One region of the Paenibacillus sp. FSL P4-0176 genome, then DNA from elsewhere that is predicted to be linked to it. Evidence: riboswitches for the same ligand, from Rfam matches in the RefSeq annotation. Region 1 holds a riboswitch; the other holds the start of a gene.
The links. Region 1 has a riboswitch for FMN ahead of ribD (bifunctional diaminohydroxyphosphoribosylaminopyrimidine deaminase/5-amino-6-(5-phosphoribosylamino)uracil reductase RibD). Riboswitches for the same ligand answer to the same signal wherever they lie in the genome.
Positions count from the first base shown of each region.

Region 1 (8,065 bases):
TACTGGTAATGAATTCGTTAAAACGTCCAACGACAACTCCATATCTGGATCCTTCTGATACTAAATGTCCTTCAAAAAATTGTGGCATTCAAGTCATCTCCCTAACGGTATAATGTAATGTAAGTAACGGAAATCCCTAAGTAATCTCTTCCATAAATTACATGGTGAACGTTATTCATCTAAAATATATTTACTGTTCGTTCTGCTCGATATCATCAAACTTGAGCATATGCCCCAGCTTGGCTTGCTTGGTATGAAGATACACCGTATTGTCCTCGTTCTCCTCCATCTGGATCGCGACACGCTCTACGACTTCAAGTCCATATCCTTCAAGGCCTTTAATTTTACGAGGGTTGTTAGTTAGCAGTCTGATCTGACGAACCCCAAGGTCTTTCAGAATTTGAGCGCCAATTCCGTAATCACGCAAGTCAGCAGCAAAACCCAAACTCAGGTTTGCATCAACAGTATCCATACCTTCCTCTTGCAACTTATAGGCTTTGAGTTTGTTGATCAGGCCAATACCCCGACCTTCCTGTCTCATATAAAGCAGTACGCCATTGCCTTCCTCGTGGATCTGTTTGAGTGCCGCATCAAACTGCGGACCACAGTCACAACGATGCGAATGGAATACATCACCTGTCAAACATTCAGAGTGTACACGTACAAGTACGGGTTTCGAACCATCAATTTCTCCTTTGACCAGAGCCACATGTTCCTTATTGTCCACAGCGTTTGTATAAGCCACCGCTTGAAACTCACCAAAGTCCGTCGGCATACGCACAGCCACTTCACGTTGAACCAGTTGCTCTTTTTCGTTACGGTAACGAATCATGTCCTGAATACTGATCAGCTTCAGATCATGCTTGCGGGCAATCTCCTGCAGATCCGGAAGTCTGGCCATCGTGCCATCTTCCTTAATCACTTCACAAATAACGCCAGCAGGGTAGGAACCACACATGATAGCGAGATCTACAGCCGCTTCCGTATGTCCGGCACGACGAAGTACACCGCCGTCTTTTGCAATCAGCGGGAACATGTGACCAGGCTTACGGAAGTCCCCGGCTTTTGCCTCAGGATCGATTAGGCCTTTCACAGTAATAGAACGTTCATGTGCCGAGATACCTGTTGTTGTATCTTTGTGATCCACAGAGACGGTGAAGGCTGTTCCATGGAAATCCGTATTTTGTTGAACCATCGGTTTCAGGTTAAGTTCGTCCGCACGTTGTTGTGTAATCGGAACACAGACCAGACCTCTACCTTCGGTAATCATGAAATTAATGACTTCAGGCGTCGCCTTTTCGGCCAAAGCGATAAAATCGCCTTCATTCTCCCGATCTTCATCATCCACAACAATGACAGGTTTACCTCGCATGAGATCATATATGGCTTCTTCTATTGTGTCCAGAATGGATTGTTCTGACATTGGTCCACCTCCAGTTAATTTCTGTTCTCTATTTATGCAAATCCGTGATTGGAGAGAAAATCTTCACTGATACTGCGCGGCTTGCCAGCATCTGTCTCCCGATGTCCTCTCCCATACTGGAGCAGATGATCCACATATTTGCCCAAAATATCGCATTCGATATTAATGGTATCCCCTGTCTTTTTCACATTTAGTACAGTTTCACCAATGGTATGCGGGATAATGGAAACCGTGAATGCGGTATCCGACGTATGGACAACGGTCAAGCTAATGCCATCCAGTGTAACCGATCCTTTGGGGATCAGATATTTGAACAACTGGTGATCATCAGGCTTAATCTCAAACACAATTGCATTCTGATCACGTGTTATACTGCCAATCACTCCAGTACCATCAACATGGCCCTGTACGATATGTCCGCCAAAACGACCGCCTGATTGCATGGCCCGCTCCAGATTAACTTTACTGCCAGATTGCAGCTGACTGAGATTGGTATGGCGATAGGTTTCAGGCATTACATCGGCGGTAAAACCTCCACCTTCGAGCGTTGTCGCAGTTAAGCACACGCCGTTCACTGCTACACTATCACCAATCTTCAGATCGTCCATGATGGCGGAAGCTCCGATATTCAGGACCATCGCTTCGCCTTTCCGACCAATACGCCGGATCTGACCGACTTCTTCCACCAAACCGGTAAACATGCTGCCGCCTCCCTTTTTCAAGTTATAAAAAACCTAACTTTCTACTTTCAAATCCATTTATTTATTCAGGCCACACCGGAATACCACCAATGCTGATATTATCTCCAACTTGTTCAATCTCCAACTGATTCAATTGAATCGCCTGATTCATACGTTCCACACCCTCGAAGCGGAAGCTTCCAGGTGTATCATAACCGCCTACAATCTTCGGAGCGATAAACATAAGCAGTCGATCAACCAACCGTGCCTCCAACATGGCTCCATTCAAGGTGCCTCCACCTTCAAGCAAAATCGAACCTATATCACGTTCACCCAACTTGCTAAGTCCGCTCAACAGATCCACACGTGGTCCAGGACCACAGCGTATAATCTCGACGCCGTAGGCTTCCAAACGTTCAGCAGCTTCAGGACTGGCTTCGTCTGTTGTCAGCACCCATGTTAGAGCAAGACCATCCTTAACCATTTTGGCACCTACGGGAAGACGTAACTTGGAATCCACTACAATGCGCACTGGACTAATGCCTTCGACTTGCAAACGGGTAGTAAGTTCCGGATTATCGGCGATTACCGTGTCGACGCCAACCATGATTCCCTGGTGACGATGACGAAGGGCATGCACAATCTCACGAGCGGGCTCGTTAGAGATCCACTTGCTGTCTCCGCTGCGAGTAGCAATTTTCCCATCCAAAGTAGTAGCCGTTTTCAGTGTCACAAAAGGTAGACCCGTTGTAATAAACTTAATGAATTTTTCATTCATACGTCTTCCTCGCTCACGCAGTACGCCAACTTCAACTTCAATGCCTTGTTGACGAAGCATGCTTATGCCCCTGCCGGATACTTGCGGATTTGGATCTTCACAACATACCACAACACGTTTCACCTTTTCATGAATCAGGCGTTCACTACAAGGTGGCGTCTTGCCATAATGACTACAAGGCTCAAGTGTAACGTATACCGTACTTCCTTCTGCATCACTGCCTGCCATGTTAAGTGCATGCACCTCTGCATGACCGGTTCCACGTTTCAGATGGCTCCCCAGGCCTACAATACGACCCTCTTTCACAACTACACATCCAACAACCGGATTAATCCCGGTCTGTCCCTGTGCTCGTTCCGCCATATCCAATGCCAGTGCCATATAAAATTCATCATTGATCATTTCCAAATCCGTTCACCCCGCGGTTTAAAGTCTTGTTTATTAAAAAATCCCCGTCGAACAATCAGTTCGATGGGGATGATGAGAGACAAATGTCACCAGCAGGAGTGAAATGGATACAGCACGCCAACACTTTGCCCAAATCTTCATTTCGGGCAAGTGAAAATAGACACATACCTTAATGAACATCAATCACAGGTAAAGAGCTTTTATAGTGCGGCATATGTATGGAACTGTCCGGCGTATCCGGATCTTCCCTGCACAGTGCAAGACATCATAAAATCGTGACTGTGCAGCAATACTCCTGCTGAATGCAAACCTGTTAGGTCTGCACCTCTCCTTCTCCCATCCAGACTATACTGTCGGTTCTGGAATTACACCAGATCAGCCATCTGCCAATGGCAGACAGGTCACGGACTTTGCATCAAGTGCTGGACACATAGGTCCTTACACTTCCTGCATCACCGCCGGTAGGGAATTACACCCTGCCCTGAAGGATTGCTTTCGTTATTACTTGGATGTTAGCACTTTAATGCCAAAAAATCAATTGTTTTTTGTTCCTTTTTGTCACATACTAACTTTTAATAAGCTAAGAAACAACAAAAAACCGCTTCCTCTCAAGGAGGTACGGTTTTTGCTTGGTGGCCCATTTTCACATCCATCGCAACATTCTACATATCAGGAAAACACCAGCTCGCCATATGCTTTAATTCTTTGGCATTATGGAATGGAGTGCGGTCAGGTTCTTGCAGGGGCGAAGTCGGAAGCGGAAACTCTCTTGCCACCCTTCTGACCCAACTTGTGGAATCAATCGCAATAGCCGAGCATTTCCAGCGTCCATTCGCTCTCGGTCGAAACGTCCCATGCAAATCTGCTTTTCCCGGCATCTCTGGGAAGACTCCATCCAGATATTCGACAATGACGCGCTTGTCTCTGACTTCATGACAATATACAGTCACCCATACACCTTCCCGGACCCGAACAGCATACACATCGCCAGACTGTACCTCCCCGGTACCTGCATCAGGAGATGCCTTTGGTACTTTTCCGCGAACACTTCTCTTCTTCTCCAATGCCCCTAAGATCGTGTCCTTTACAGCTGGACTCTCATCAGGCTTATCCGCAAGTGATATGTTATTCAGATCAAAATCATGAAATATCTTGTTCAGGTTGTTCTCATTAATTCCGACAGATGAGTCCCACCACGCCAGAGGGGCCTGCACTTCAACCCGCACATTGGGGCGTGCGTCACGCTGCATGTAAGAGGTGAATTCCGTGATCATTCCAGGATGTTCCGGCGTATCCAATATGCCAATCAGAGCTAACGTCTCAAGTAAATCACGGTAGGCATATTCCTTCTGTGTAGGCAAAAGACGTTCCTTCTTGAGCGCTACTGCTGCCTTGCTGTAACGTGTTTTGGGAGGTAATTCGCGCAACACCGTTAACACCGCACGGAATGTCCAGCGGTCGTACTTATTGGGTATTGGAAGCTCCTGCGCGGTAGCCAGCTCTCGAAGTGCCAACACATATCCAAAAGGATCACCGTCCAACGGTGTTCCATTGGTCATCCGCCAATACCATTGTAGCGTTGTGTCGGTTGCTTGATCTACACTTAATCCGCAGATCTTACAAGTGTTCGAAGATGGATATGGCGTATGTTCATGGCTTGGCATACTGCTCGCAATAAGCTTGCCCGTAAGCAACGAACGCCAGATCATGGGTGCTGACCACAAAGAGGATACAAAGGCCTGCGCTGCATCATTGATCGTCCATTGATTCGCAACTTTTTTCAGCTCAGTAATCGTTTCATCATGTTGCGGACGTACAAAGCGATTCGGTTCATGCCCGGCTGCCTCAAGCGCTTCTCGATCCTTTACCGATAGACTATCCGGAACGACATGGCGCGATGCCTGCAGTTCTTCATCCCACAACGTGCGCTCACTATAAATTTGTTTTAACAAGCTTAGCTGAGTAACCATATCCAAGGTTATATTCATCCTTTCTAATTATCGATTTGAAGTATGTAAAAAATAAAAAAAGTGCTTCTATAAAAGAAGCACTTCATGTTTGGATCCAGTTAAGGTGAAGGTATTAAGCTTCTACAACTTCAACAGTTTCCATTTTGTCTTTACCTTCTAAAGCGTCCACGAACTCCATACCTTTAGTTACTTTACCAAATACAGTATGTTGTCCATCCAAATGTGGTTGTGGTTGGTAGCAGATGTAGAACTGGCTTCCACCTGTGTTACGGCCAGCATGTGCCATAGCAAGTGTTCCGCGCTCATGTTTGTTCGGGTTAATTTCACAGTTGATTGTGTAACCTGGGCCACCTGCACCGCTACCGTTAGGGCATCCGCCTTGAGCTACAAAGCCCGGAATAACGCGGTGGAATGTAAGACCATTGTAGAAACCGGAGTTAGCCAGTTTCTCAAAGTTTGCTACTGTGTTTGGAGCTTCTTGATCGAACAGATCGATCAGAACTTCTCCGCCGTTTGCCAATTTAATTTTCGCTTGTTTCGCCATATGTAAATGACTCCTTTCGTATTGACCATCGTTAATGGTGCCAGAACGCATGACCCTGGGCCAAGCATTACAGCACTTTTCTTAGTGTACACCGAAAATGTCTGGATCGCAAAAAAAACGGCAACTTTTTTCATGATTTAGCTCAAATACGCAAAAAGCAGACGAAAAAGGAAGTTCCCTTTTCATCTGCTTCAACTGCAAAATCCCTATATCTTGAATAATGCAGAATCGCATTATCTTTTGACGAATTAGCGAGTAACTGGCTGCTTTCCAATGCGCGCAGGTACCAGGTCATTCTGGATGATATCTTGATACGTCTCACGGCGTACCACGACATCCCCTTGACCGTCTTTGACAAATACAACGGCCGGACGACGAATCCGGTTGTAGTTGCTCGCCATGGAGTAGTTATACGCACCTGTGCAAGCTACAGCGAGCAGATCGCCACTTTCCACTTTTGGCAGGTCCAGATCCCAGATCAACATATCGCCACTCTCGCAACATTTACCCGCAACAGATACCGTTTCCTGAGCAGCCTCATTCGCACGGTTGGCAAGCACAGCTTCATACTTGGATTCATACAAAGCAGGACGTGGGTTATCAGTCATACCACCATCAACGGCAACGTATTTACGCACGCCTGGAATGTCTTTGCTTGTTCCAACGGTATACAGCGTTGTTCCCGCTTCACCCACGATGCTGCGGCCTGGCTCAACCCAGATCTCAGGTACGGCATAGCCGATTTGAGCAAAATGATTTTTAACGGCGTCTGTAATAGCCTTCACGTATTGTGCAACTTCAAGCGGCGTATCTCCATCGATATAACGGATTCCGAATCCACCACCAAGGTTAACCACTTTGAAAGCAACATTAAGACGCTCATATACACTTGCTGCAAATTCAGCAACACGTTGAACCGCCATCTGGAAGCCTTCAACTTCGAAGATCTGGGAACCGATGTGGGAATGCACACCGAGCAATACCAGGTTAGACTGCTTGGAAGCCAAGTCAATCGCTTCAAATGCTGTACCATTGCCGATATCAAATCCAAATTTCGAATCCGTTTGACCTGTGGAAATATATTCATGCGTATGTGCCTCAACACCAGGCGTCACACGAAGCAAAATGTTTACTTTACGATTTTTGTCCGCTGCTACAGCCTGCAACAGATGCAATTCATTGAAGTTATCAACAACAAAACATCCAATCTCTGCATCAAGAGCCATTTCGATCTCTTCCAGCGTTTTGTTGTTACCGTGGAAGTGAATGCGCTCAGCCGGGAATCCTGCTTGCAGTGCAGTAAACAGTTCACCGTCAGATACGACATCCAGGGAAAGTCCTTCTTCAGCTGCAAGGGCACACATCGCCATTACACAGAATGCTTTACTTGCGTAAGCAACCTGGAAGCCCAATCCGGAAGCACGGAATGCTTCCATGTACTCTCTGCAACGCTCGCGAACCAATTGCTCGTCCACAACGTACAGGGGAGTTCCAAACTGTTCTTTCAGATCTGTTGCATCAACTCCGCCAATCTCCAGATGTCCTTGCGCATTTATTTTACTTGTACCATGTAAATACATAATCTGCATTCCTCACTTTTTATATACTGGAACAATTGATATTCCAATGATTTTACACCAGTATATCAAATTAGGCAGCGAGATGAATGGATTTTTCGGAAGATCATTTGTGTTTTTTACTTTTTTGCAGTTCTCCGTCCGGATCATCGGACATTTTGGTGTTGTCACGGGTTTTATTGAATGATGGACGTTTTTTATTTTCCAGTAGCGGAAGCCGGAATAAAAAGTTGCCCAGGGCCTTTGCATTAAACGGTATAAAAGGCCAGAGATACGAAGAATTGTACGACCGGTGAACGGTGAGCGCCAATATGAGCAATGTACAGCCCACGACCAAACCCGGAACCTTGAATATCGCAACAGCGACTAGCAGAACCAGCCTGACCAGCCTATTGGCGAGACCCAATTCGTAACTTGGCGTGGCAAACATACCGATGGCTGCGATGGCCATATAGAGCACAACCTCATTGACAAAGTATCCTGTTTTGACGGCGATATCCCCAACTAGAATGGCCGCGATCAAGCCCATGGCCGATGCCAGAGGTGTAGGCGTATGAACCGCTGCCATCCGTAATAAATCGACGCCCAGTTCGATCAGGAGAAACTGTAGAATTAACGGCAGCTTTACATTTTCCTGCGGACCAATGAAGTCAAGTCCCATCGGTTTAATCGAAGGGTCAATAAC
Region 1 is NZ_CP150242.1:4,710,083-4,718,147, forward strand. Features, by position in the region: gene ribE (6,7-dimethyl-8-ribityllumazine synthase) at 1-88, opposite strand, end outside; gene MKY95_RS21870 (bifunctional 3,4-dihydroxy-2-butanone-4-phosphate synthase/GTP cyclohydrolase II) at 191-1,423, opposite strand; gene ribE (riboflavin synthase) at 1,456-2,124, opposite strand; gene ribD (bifunctional diaminohydroxyphosphoribosylaminopyrimidine deaminase/5-amino-6-(5-phosphoribosylamino)uracil reductase RibD) at 2,186-3,289, opposite strand; FMN riboswitch at 3,614-3,782, opposite strand; gene MKY95_RS21885 (hypothetical protein) at 3,952-5,241, opposite strand; gene MKY95_RS21890 (peptidylprolyl isomerase) at 5,372-5,803, opposite strand; gene lysA (diaminopimelate decarboxylase) at 6,052-7,383, opposite strand; gene MKY95_RS21900 (spore germination protein) at 7,487-8,065, opposite strand, start outside.

Region 2 (8,065 bases), 680 kb from region 1:
CATGATGACCTTGATCTTCCAACCAGCGAACGAGCTTGTATACAGACTCTTTGGCTTCTGCGCTGACAGGTGTTCCCACGGGTGAATCCGTTGTGTATGCAATTTTCAGTTTGCGTTGATGTGGATAGCTCATATCAGCCAAGTAACTGCCTGGAAAGAGTGGAGCATGGAACGCAGCTTCGGGCTGAATGACTTGTAACGTATCAAGCAATGCAGCACTGTCCCGAACCGAGCGAGAGAGGGCAAAATCAATCGATGCGCCTTGCCATTGACGACCAACTCCCGGTCCTACAGGTGTGCGCCCGCGGGTTGGCTTTAACCCAAACAATCCGCTAAAGGAAGCCGGGATACGAATCGAACCTCCTCCGTCACTGGCTCCGGCAAGAGGAACAATACCCGAAGCTACAGCAGCAGCGGCACCACCACTTGAACCACCCGGGGAGTGATTGATATTCCATGGATTGCGAGTGGGACCATGAAGACGGGGCTCGGTAATATTTTTCAAACCAAATTCAGGCGTATTGGTATGTCCTATGAAGATAAAGCCTGCATCACGGAGTCGAGTGACAAAATTGGAATTGCGTAATGACCGATGCTCGCTGAACAAACGTGAGCCTGAAGTCAGAAATTCACCTTCCAAGGATTGCGAGATATCTTTCAGGAGCAGGGGAACACCGGCAAAAGGTTGTTCTCCAGGTCGAACCAAACCGGCTTCCTCCCGTGCACGAGATTCATATGTACGAATAACCGCATTAAGTTGCGGATTCACTTCTTCAAGGCGTGCAAACGCCGCTTCAAGCATTTCAACCGGGGATACTTCCCGGGATCGGATCAGTTCAGCCAAACCTACGGCGTCGTAGGAGGTATATGAGAATGAAGACATTATGATCGTTCCTCTCTGAATATAATTCATCTGTTTATTCCATATGTCATCGTACCACCGGATTAGACAAAAGACAAAAGATAGAAGAGAAGTAGTGCGATGATATGCATACTCGTTATGAGGTTGGAGGAAAAAGAGGGGGATTTGCATATGCGATATAGAAATAAAGCACAGGGTTAATAGCTCATTTTGCTAATTGAGAAAATGATCGAGTAATAATCGAGTAATGGCAATAAAATAAAACCACTGCTCATCTAATTTGATGTGCAATGGTTTTATTTTACATTTATATTAACTATTTGTTTATATGTGAACCTCAGATATATCCACTTACTCTGTACGCAGCTTCGGTGCAGCATCGGCCCCAGTTGATGATCTTTCCTGCTGTCTGGAAATGGCGAAGAGGGCCACCCAGATCAGGATAAAACCAAGAAGCTGCTCCCATGTAATCAGTGTACGGAAAGCAATCCAGTTCACCAACACACCAGCCATCGGGAAGCTAAGTTCTGCGAGTGTTGCAACAGAGGCTTTGGTTGACGACAGACCTTTGTAATACAACAGAAGACTGAGCAAACCTGGTAACAATGCCTGACCGAGAATGTTGAGGATGACAGCAGTCTGTTCACCCGTTCCGGACGGGAACGTCCATGCCGCACCTTCGTTCCACGTCATAAAGATCAGGAGCGGGAGAGCAACGACAAAGCGCAGGGAGGTGACGGTTTCGTAACGCGCCTGACCCAGCATCAATCGTCCCATAACGGTTGAACCTCCCCATAGGGCAGCAGCCCCAAGGGATAACAAGCTTCCAGCATGAATCCAGTTGTCCCAGTTACCTAATGGCAATGTGAATCCAAATGTAAGCAGGTACGTTCCTGCTAATGCAATGAAGAACAATCCACCGAAGCGGCGAGGCAACGTTTCTTTTAATAACAGTTTAGCCAGCACGATAGCGAAGAGTGGTTGCATTTTTTGCAATAACAGCACCGTATTCGGATCGTTATGTGTAAGCGCCATGGTGAACAATACCGTTGCGAGTGCTGATCCTCCCCATGAGATAAAAATCACGGCAATCCAGTGGCGAGCGCGCAGGTTTTTCAGATCAGCCCGAAATTTCCACAGTACGGGAATGGCAATAAGACTGACGATGATATGTTCCACCAGTACAATCTGCGTGGATGTCATCGTATTTAGCAAAATAATGCGGAAGAGGGGGTCGACACCCCATAAGGCGGCGCCGAGAACTACAAGCCAGAATCCGGTATTACTTCGTTCCTTGCGGTAAACAGGTGATGCTGCTGATGTCTTTTCCATATTCAGGACTCCTTCGTCAGAACACGGAATCTTCAGTTGGCAAAATCGACAAAAGCCCCCGTTTTGGTATATACCAAATAAACGGGGGCTCATCCAAGGACATGCGTCAGGAAAGAGGCCTTCCCGTGAACGGCATGTCAATGTGTTGATCTTCTCTCATCCGGACTGTACCGTCGGCCTTGGATTCACACCAAGTCAGTCGCTAGATGTCCTTCGTTAAGAACAAATAGCGAGTCGCGGGCTGGTTCCGAAGAACATCACCGCCGGTTGGGAATTGCACCCTACCCCGAAGATCCTATTCAATTATATAGTGTGTTGAACAAGCTGTAACATTAATAAGTTCATCTTATTCCTGTAAGCGCTAGCAGTTCAAGCATTTTTTTTAGAAAACGATTTTCCAGCTTCCTTGCTGTCTGCGAAGGAGCACGATCTGACCTGCGTGATACGCATCATGGAGTACCCAGCGAGCTAGTTCGTGTGCCCATTTCTCTTCGGAATCCATATATGCGGCTTCAAGATCTGACTCTTGTAGTGCAGCCAATTGATCTCGCAACTGCTGGGCTAATCGAGTTGTACCCTGCATCAGTGTATTCCAACTAGCTGCGTCCGTTGCATCTCCAGGATTCCCAAATGTGTATTCATTGGAGTCTACAGCAGGAAGGGTAGGCTCCTTACCTTGCATGCGACATAATAAGCGATGGTTGTAATAATACATATGGTTAACCAACTGCCAGATGCTTAATCCTCCTGAGGGTGGAATCCAGGCTGCTTGTTCTGCTGTAAGACCCTCCAAGGATTTCGACAAAGGTACAATCCAATTACATTGATCCCAAGTATCATCCTTTTGAATAAGTAACACATCTAGTGCTGTTGTTTTTGTCATTGCCTTTTCCTCCTTGCGTATAATTGTGATAGGTGATGTAACTAGCTAAAACTGATTAATAAGGTTACACTCAATATAACACATCAAAGACGAGTTGTAACCTTCTTTGTTTACTTAGATGGTTACATAAACGGAGGTATATATGGACAGATTATGGACCGATTTTGTAAACAGCGATTATCACGATTGGCGTGGGGGAGATCGATCGGAGGACAGACTTGGGAAGGCGAACTGGCAGCAAGATTTTCTGGAACGATGGCAACTTAACGCTTCTGTCCCTGCATCTCCAGAAGAGGAGTTGTCGATGAGAAATTTCAGGAATGAATTGATAGCTCTTGGAGCCCGCTTATCTTCTGGAGCATCATTAACGGATATAGAAAAACAATGGTTGAACGGCGTTATGGAAGCAGGGCATGTGAGAAGAACATTGACTACAATTGATCAGGAACTGAAACTCCAACTGGTAGCTGTAGAAGCACATTGGAGTCAGGTTATGGCTGAGGTAGCTGCTGACTTTGCTTTGACTTTGGTAGAGGGAGAAGGCGGCAGGATCCGGATCTGTGATAATTCGGATTGTCGCTGGATGTTCTATGATGATACCCGAAGCAGAACACAGAAGTACTGTGATGATAAGATGTGTGGCAATCTGATGAAGGTCAGAAGATTTCGGGCGAAACGTAAATCCCAAAATTGATAAATACTAACAATAACTATATAATGTATATATACTAGCGAAAAAATAGTCAGAAGCAGTACGGATTCGTAAGCAGGATGTGATCGTCTTTCAAACCAAAATAGATGGGAGATGTTTCTTGTGCGGACAAGTTATCTGTTGAAAAATGGCTGTGTGTTGTCGATGGATGCTAAAATTGGACAGTATAAGAGGGCGGACGTTTTGATTCAGGATTCACTGATCATGGCTATTCAGCCCGACCTGGATATTCCGGATGCGGAGATCATTGATGCTTCATCGATGATTATTATGCCTGGGCTGGTGGACACACATCGGCATATGTGGGAATCACTTGTCAAAACAGCGGGAACCAACTGGTCGTTACCAGTTTATTTGCAAAATCTCTATTATGGTGCGATGGGAAGCAAGCTCCGCCCACAAGATAGTTATATTGCCAACCTGCTCGGTTCCTTGGAAGCGCTTAACGCAGGAGTGACGACAGTAATGGATTGGAGCATGCCATATTCCCCTGACCATACGGATGAACTGATTCGTGGACTTCAGGATGCTGGCATTCGGGCGGTATTTGCTCACGGAGTACCTGGTGAGACGGACTACTGGAATCGGGATAGTCAACTCACGTATTCGAATAATGATGTGAGAAGAGTCAAAGAACGTTATTTTTCATCACGGGATCAATTGCTTACTTATGGGCTTGCCATTCGTGGTCCGGAGTTCAGTCATTGGGATACAACCGTGAAAGAGATCGAGCTAGCACAAGAACTGGATGCGATCTGTTCCATGCATGCCGGATTTGGCAGTTGGGGATCTGTGGATCGCTCGATCAGTCACTTGTACGAAGCGGGACTCTTAAGTCCACGGGTGAATATCGTTCATGGTAACACTATGGGCATGGATGAATACAAAATGCTGGCAGATAGCGGAGCTTCCTTGTCGGTCACACCTGAGGTTGAAATGATGATGGGGCATGGATATCCAGCCACCGGCTATTTTCTTGAACATGGGGGAACCCCTACACTTGGTGTAGATGTGGTGACGTCCACAGGCGGAGATATGTTCTCGCAGATGAAGTTTGCACTTCAAGCTGAACGATCCAGAGCCAATGAACAACTTTTGCAGCAGGGTGAGATGCCTGGTGAGTTGAACTTGCAGTCCAGCCAAGTGCTGAGATTTGCAACTTCAGCTGGTGCCCAAGCATTGGGATTAGAACAGAAGGTCGGTACGTTGACCCCAGGGAAAGAAGCGGATCTGATCATGATTCGTACCACCGATTTGAATATGTTCCCCGTTCATGATCCAATCGGCGCTGTTGTGCAATTTGCCAATCCATCCAACGTGGATACGGTCTTTGTGGCAGGTAGACTCGTGAAGCGAGAGGGTAAGCTGTTGAATGTTGATCTGGATGCGATTCGTCATGCGGCGATGCAGAGCAAAGATTATTTGTTAACCCAATACAGGATGTCAGATGCAGAGAGAATTGCTTTCTCATAATTTACTTTTTCATAAAAACCTGAAATGAAGTCAGTTCGTATTTTTATATACACTTCTACCTATAGTAAAAAATAAAGGGCCGCATAATGATATGTGGCTCTTTGACATGCCTTCATATCGTGGAATTAGACAGGATAAGGTAGGAAGATACAGCGGAAAAAGACGAAAAGAGCTCTCTTTTTCTTAACTTCAGATAACAAGGTACCAGAGATGTTTTTCGCAGAAAATTATGCTCATAAAAACTGCGCATAATATAAATTATACGCAGTTTTGTTTTAAATCCATTTTCATATTCATCCACGTGCAACAGATCATGATAAATTTCGTGGAAAAAGAACAAAATAAGTGATCTACAAAAATAAATTTAACCAAGCAACGCGATAACGTGTAGAATTCGATAGGTTTTTATAGGTGATCGATAAGATAGAACAAATGACTTTTTCATAGAACAGATGGGAAGCCATCCAATCGCTGCTACATCCATAGCACATTCAAGATTCATGACGAGAGGAACATAATTATGCATGAGAACAAACAACGATCTTCATTATTTCGTAAAAAACCAATTGCCTCCGTGGGCGATAACAGCAGTGCATTGAAAAGGGCGCTGGGTCCGTTGGACTTAACCACACTTGGGGTGGGTGCCATTATTGGTACCGGGATTTTTGTGTTGACTGGTGTAGCTGCCGCAACGTATGCGGGCCCGGGACTTGTACTGTCATTTTTACTGGCAGGTATCATATGTGCATTCGCGGCATTATGTTACTCGGAATTTGCCTCAAGCATACCGGCCTCGGGCAGTGCGTACACCTATAGCTATACGGCTTTTGGCGAAGTGATTGCCTGGATTCTGGGATGGGATCTGATATTGGAGTATGGTTTTGCGAGTGCGGCGGTAGCCAGTGGATGGTCTGGATACTTTCAAACGTTGTTGTCCGGATTCGGGCTGGAGTTACCCCATGCGCTTACGAGTGCGTTCAGCCCGGAAAAGGGAACCTATTTTGACATCACAGCTGCGGTCATTACGTTAATTATCACTTTTCTGCTTACCCGAGGGGTGAAGGAAGCGGCTCGTGCGAACGGCATTATGGTAGCGATTAAAATTATCGTGGTGTTGATCTTCATTGGTGTAGGTGTTTTCTATGTAGAGCCAACCAACTGGCAGCCATTTTTGCCTTTTGGTATCTCGGGTGTAACTGCAGGGGCAGCGACGGTATTTTTTGCCTATATCGGATTTGATGCGGTCTCTACAGCGGCAGAAGAAGTTAAGCAGCCACAACGGGATTTGCCGATTGGAATTATTGCGTCACTGGCAATCTGTACGGTTCTCTACATTGTTGTATCGTTGATCCTCACAGGGATTGTGCCTTATAACATGTTGAATGTAAGTGATCCGGTTGCGTTTGCATTTGAATATGTTCAATTGAAGGGATTGTCCTGGATTGTATCTCTTGGAGCGATTGCCGGCATTACGACCGTATTGCTGGTTATGATGTATGGTCAGACACGTCTGCTCTATTCCATGTCTCGTGACGGACTGCTGTCACCGGTCTTCTCCAAGGTCAGTGGCAAAAGTCAGACACCAGCGGTAGGGACATGGGTTGCGGGCATTATCGTGGCTCTGTTCTCCGGGTTCATCTCGCTGGGACATTTGGCGGAGCTTACGAACATCGGAACGTTGTTTGCTTTTGCAGTTGTAAGTCTGGGCATTATCGTGTTGCGTAAAAATAACCCGGATCTCAAACGCGGATTCCGCGTTCCACTTGTGCCACTGATTCCGATTCTGAGTGCATTGGGTTGTGTATACTTGATGACACGCCTTGCGGCGCTGACATGGATTACGTTTTTTGCTTGGTTGATCATCGGATTGATCATCTACTTTGCGTATGGACGTCATTACAGTCATCTGAATCCGGCACGCCGGATCTCGAGTGCTTTCAGAGCGAAGGATAAATAGATTAGTCGAGAACATCTTTAACCGAGAATATCTTCATTTTTCCTCATTTCGTATCGCTTAGGCGAAGCGGGATGGGGATTTTTTTATATAGAAAGATAAAGGATGATAACAGCAGGGGAAGGTTGGAATTTTCTTCATATATGGGTAAGTAATAAGGGACGTGACGAACTTAATCACGGGGGCGGGGTTGCGGCTAAGCCAAATATGAAATATATTTGGGGATGTGACATGCCATCAGACATAAGAGAGGGGATGTATCATGAACACACCATTACATACGAATTCAGATCATCAAAATGCAGCTTTTGGATTTGCATTAGCTGACTCATCCGTACTTGCAGAGGCACAATTAGTTGTTTCACAATCAGGAGGTGCAGGTGACCTACAGTTAGATATTGATCCGCAGCGTCTTCTGAAGGATGGACGTAAGGTATCTGTCATTGCACAACAGTTGGATTCACCGGTCAATCGTCAGGATGCCAATATCATCTATGGTCAGGAGCTGGCATACGTGCAGTATGCTGTTAACCTGAAACCGGATAGTTCAATCTCCATTGCATCTATTGAAGGCGTTGAACAGTCTGTTAATCTTGGTTGGGAAGCATTTCAAGAGGGGGAATACGAACTTCGAATCTCCCTGCATATGAAAACACCTCGTATTGCTGAAGGTACACTCGAACCTGAACAACTTGCAATGGTTAAGTATGCGCAAGTTATCACCGTATATATATCGCTTTTCCCGGCAGAAGCAGCGTCGTTGAGTTCACCATCTCAAGCTGTGTGGAGCAGAAACCATCATGTGTTTGACTCCTACGGGAGAGGAGGATTTATTCTCGCTGACCTGCC
Region 2 is NZ_CP150242.1:4,026,062-4,034,126, reverse strand. Features, by position in the region: gene MKY95_RS18150 (amidase) at 1-883, opposite strand, end outside; gene MKY95_RS18145 (DMT family transporter) at 1,214-2,194, opposite strand; FMN riboswitch at 2,339-2,492, opposite strand; gene MKY95_RS18140 (DinB family protein) at 2,577-3,077, opposite strand; gene MKY95_RS18135 (CGNR zinc finger domain-containing protein) at 3,220-3,771, shown strand; gene MKY95_RS18130 (amidohydrolase family protein) at 3,883-5,262, shown strand; gene MKY95_RS18125 (amino acid permease) at 5,783-7,219, shown strand; gene MKY95_RS18120 (hypothetical protein) at 7,479-8,065, shown strand, end outside.
Region 2: another riboswitch for FMN. It lies ahead of MKY95_RS18145 (DMT family transporter); the one in region 1 lies ahead of ribD (bifunctional diaminohydroxyphosphoribosylaminopyrimidine deaminase/5-amino-6-(5-phosphoribosylamino)uracil reductase RibD).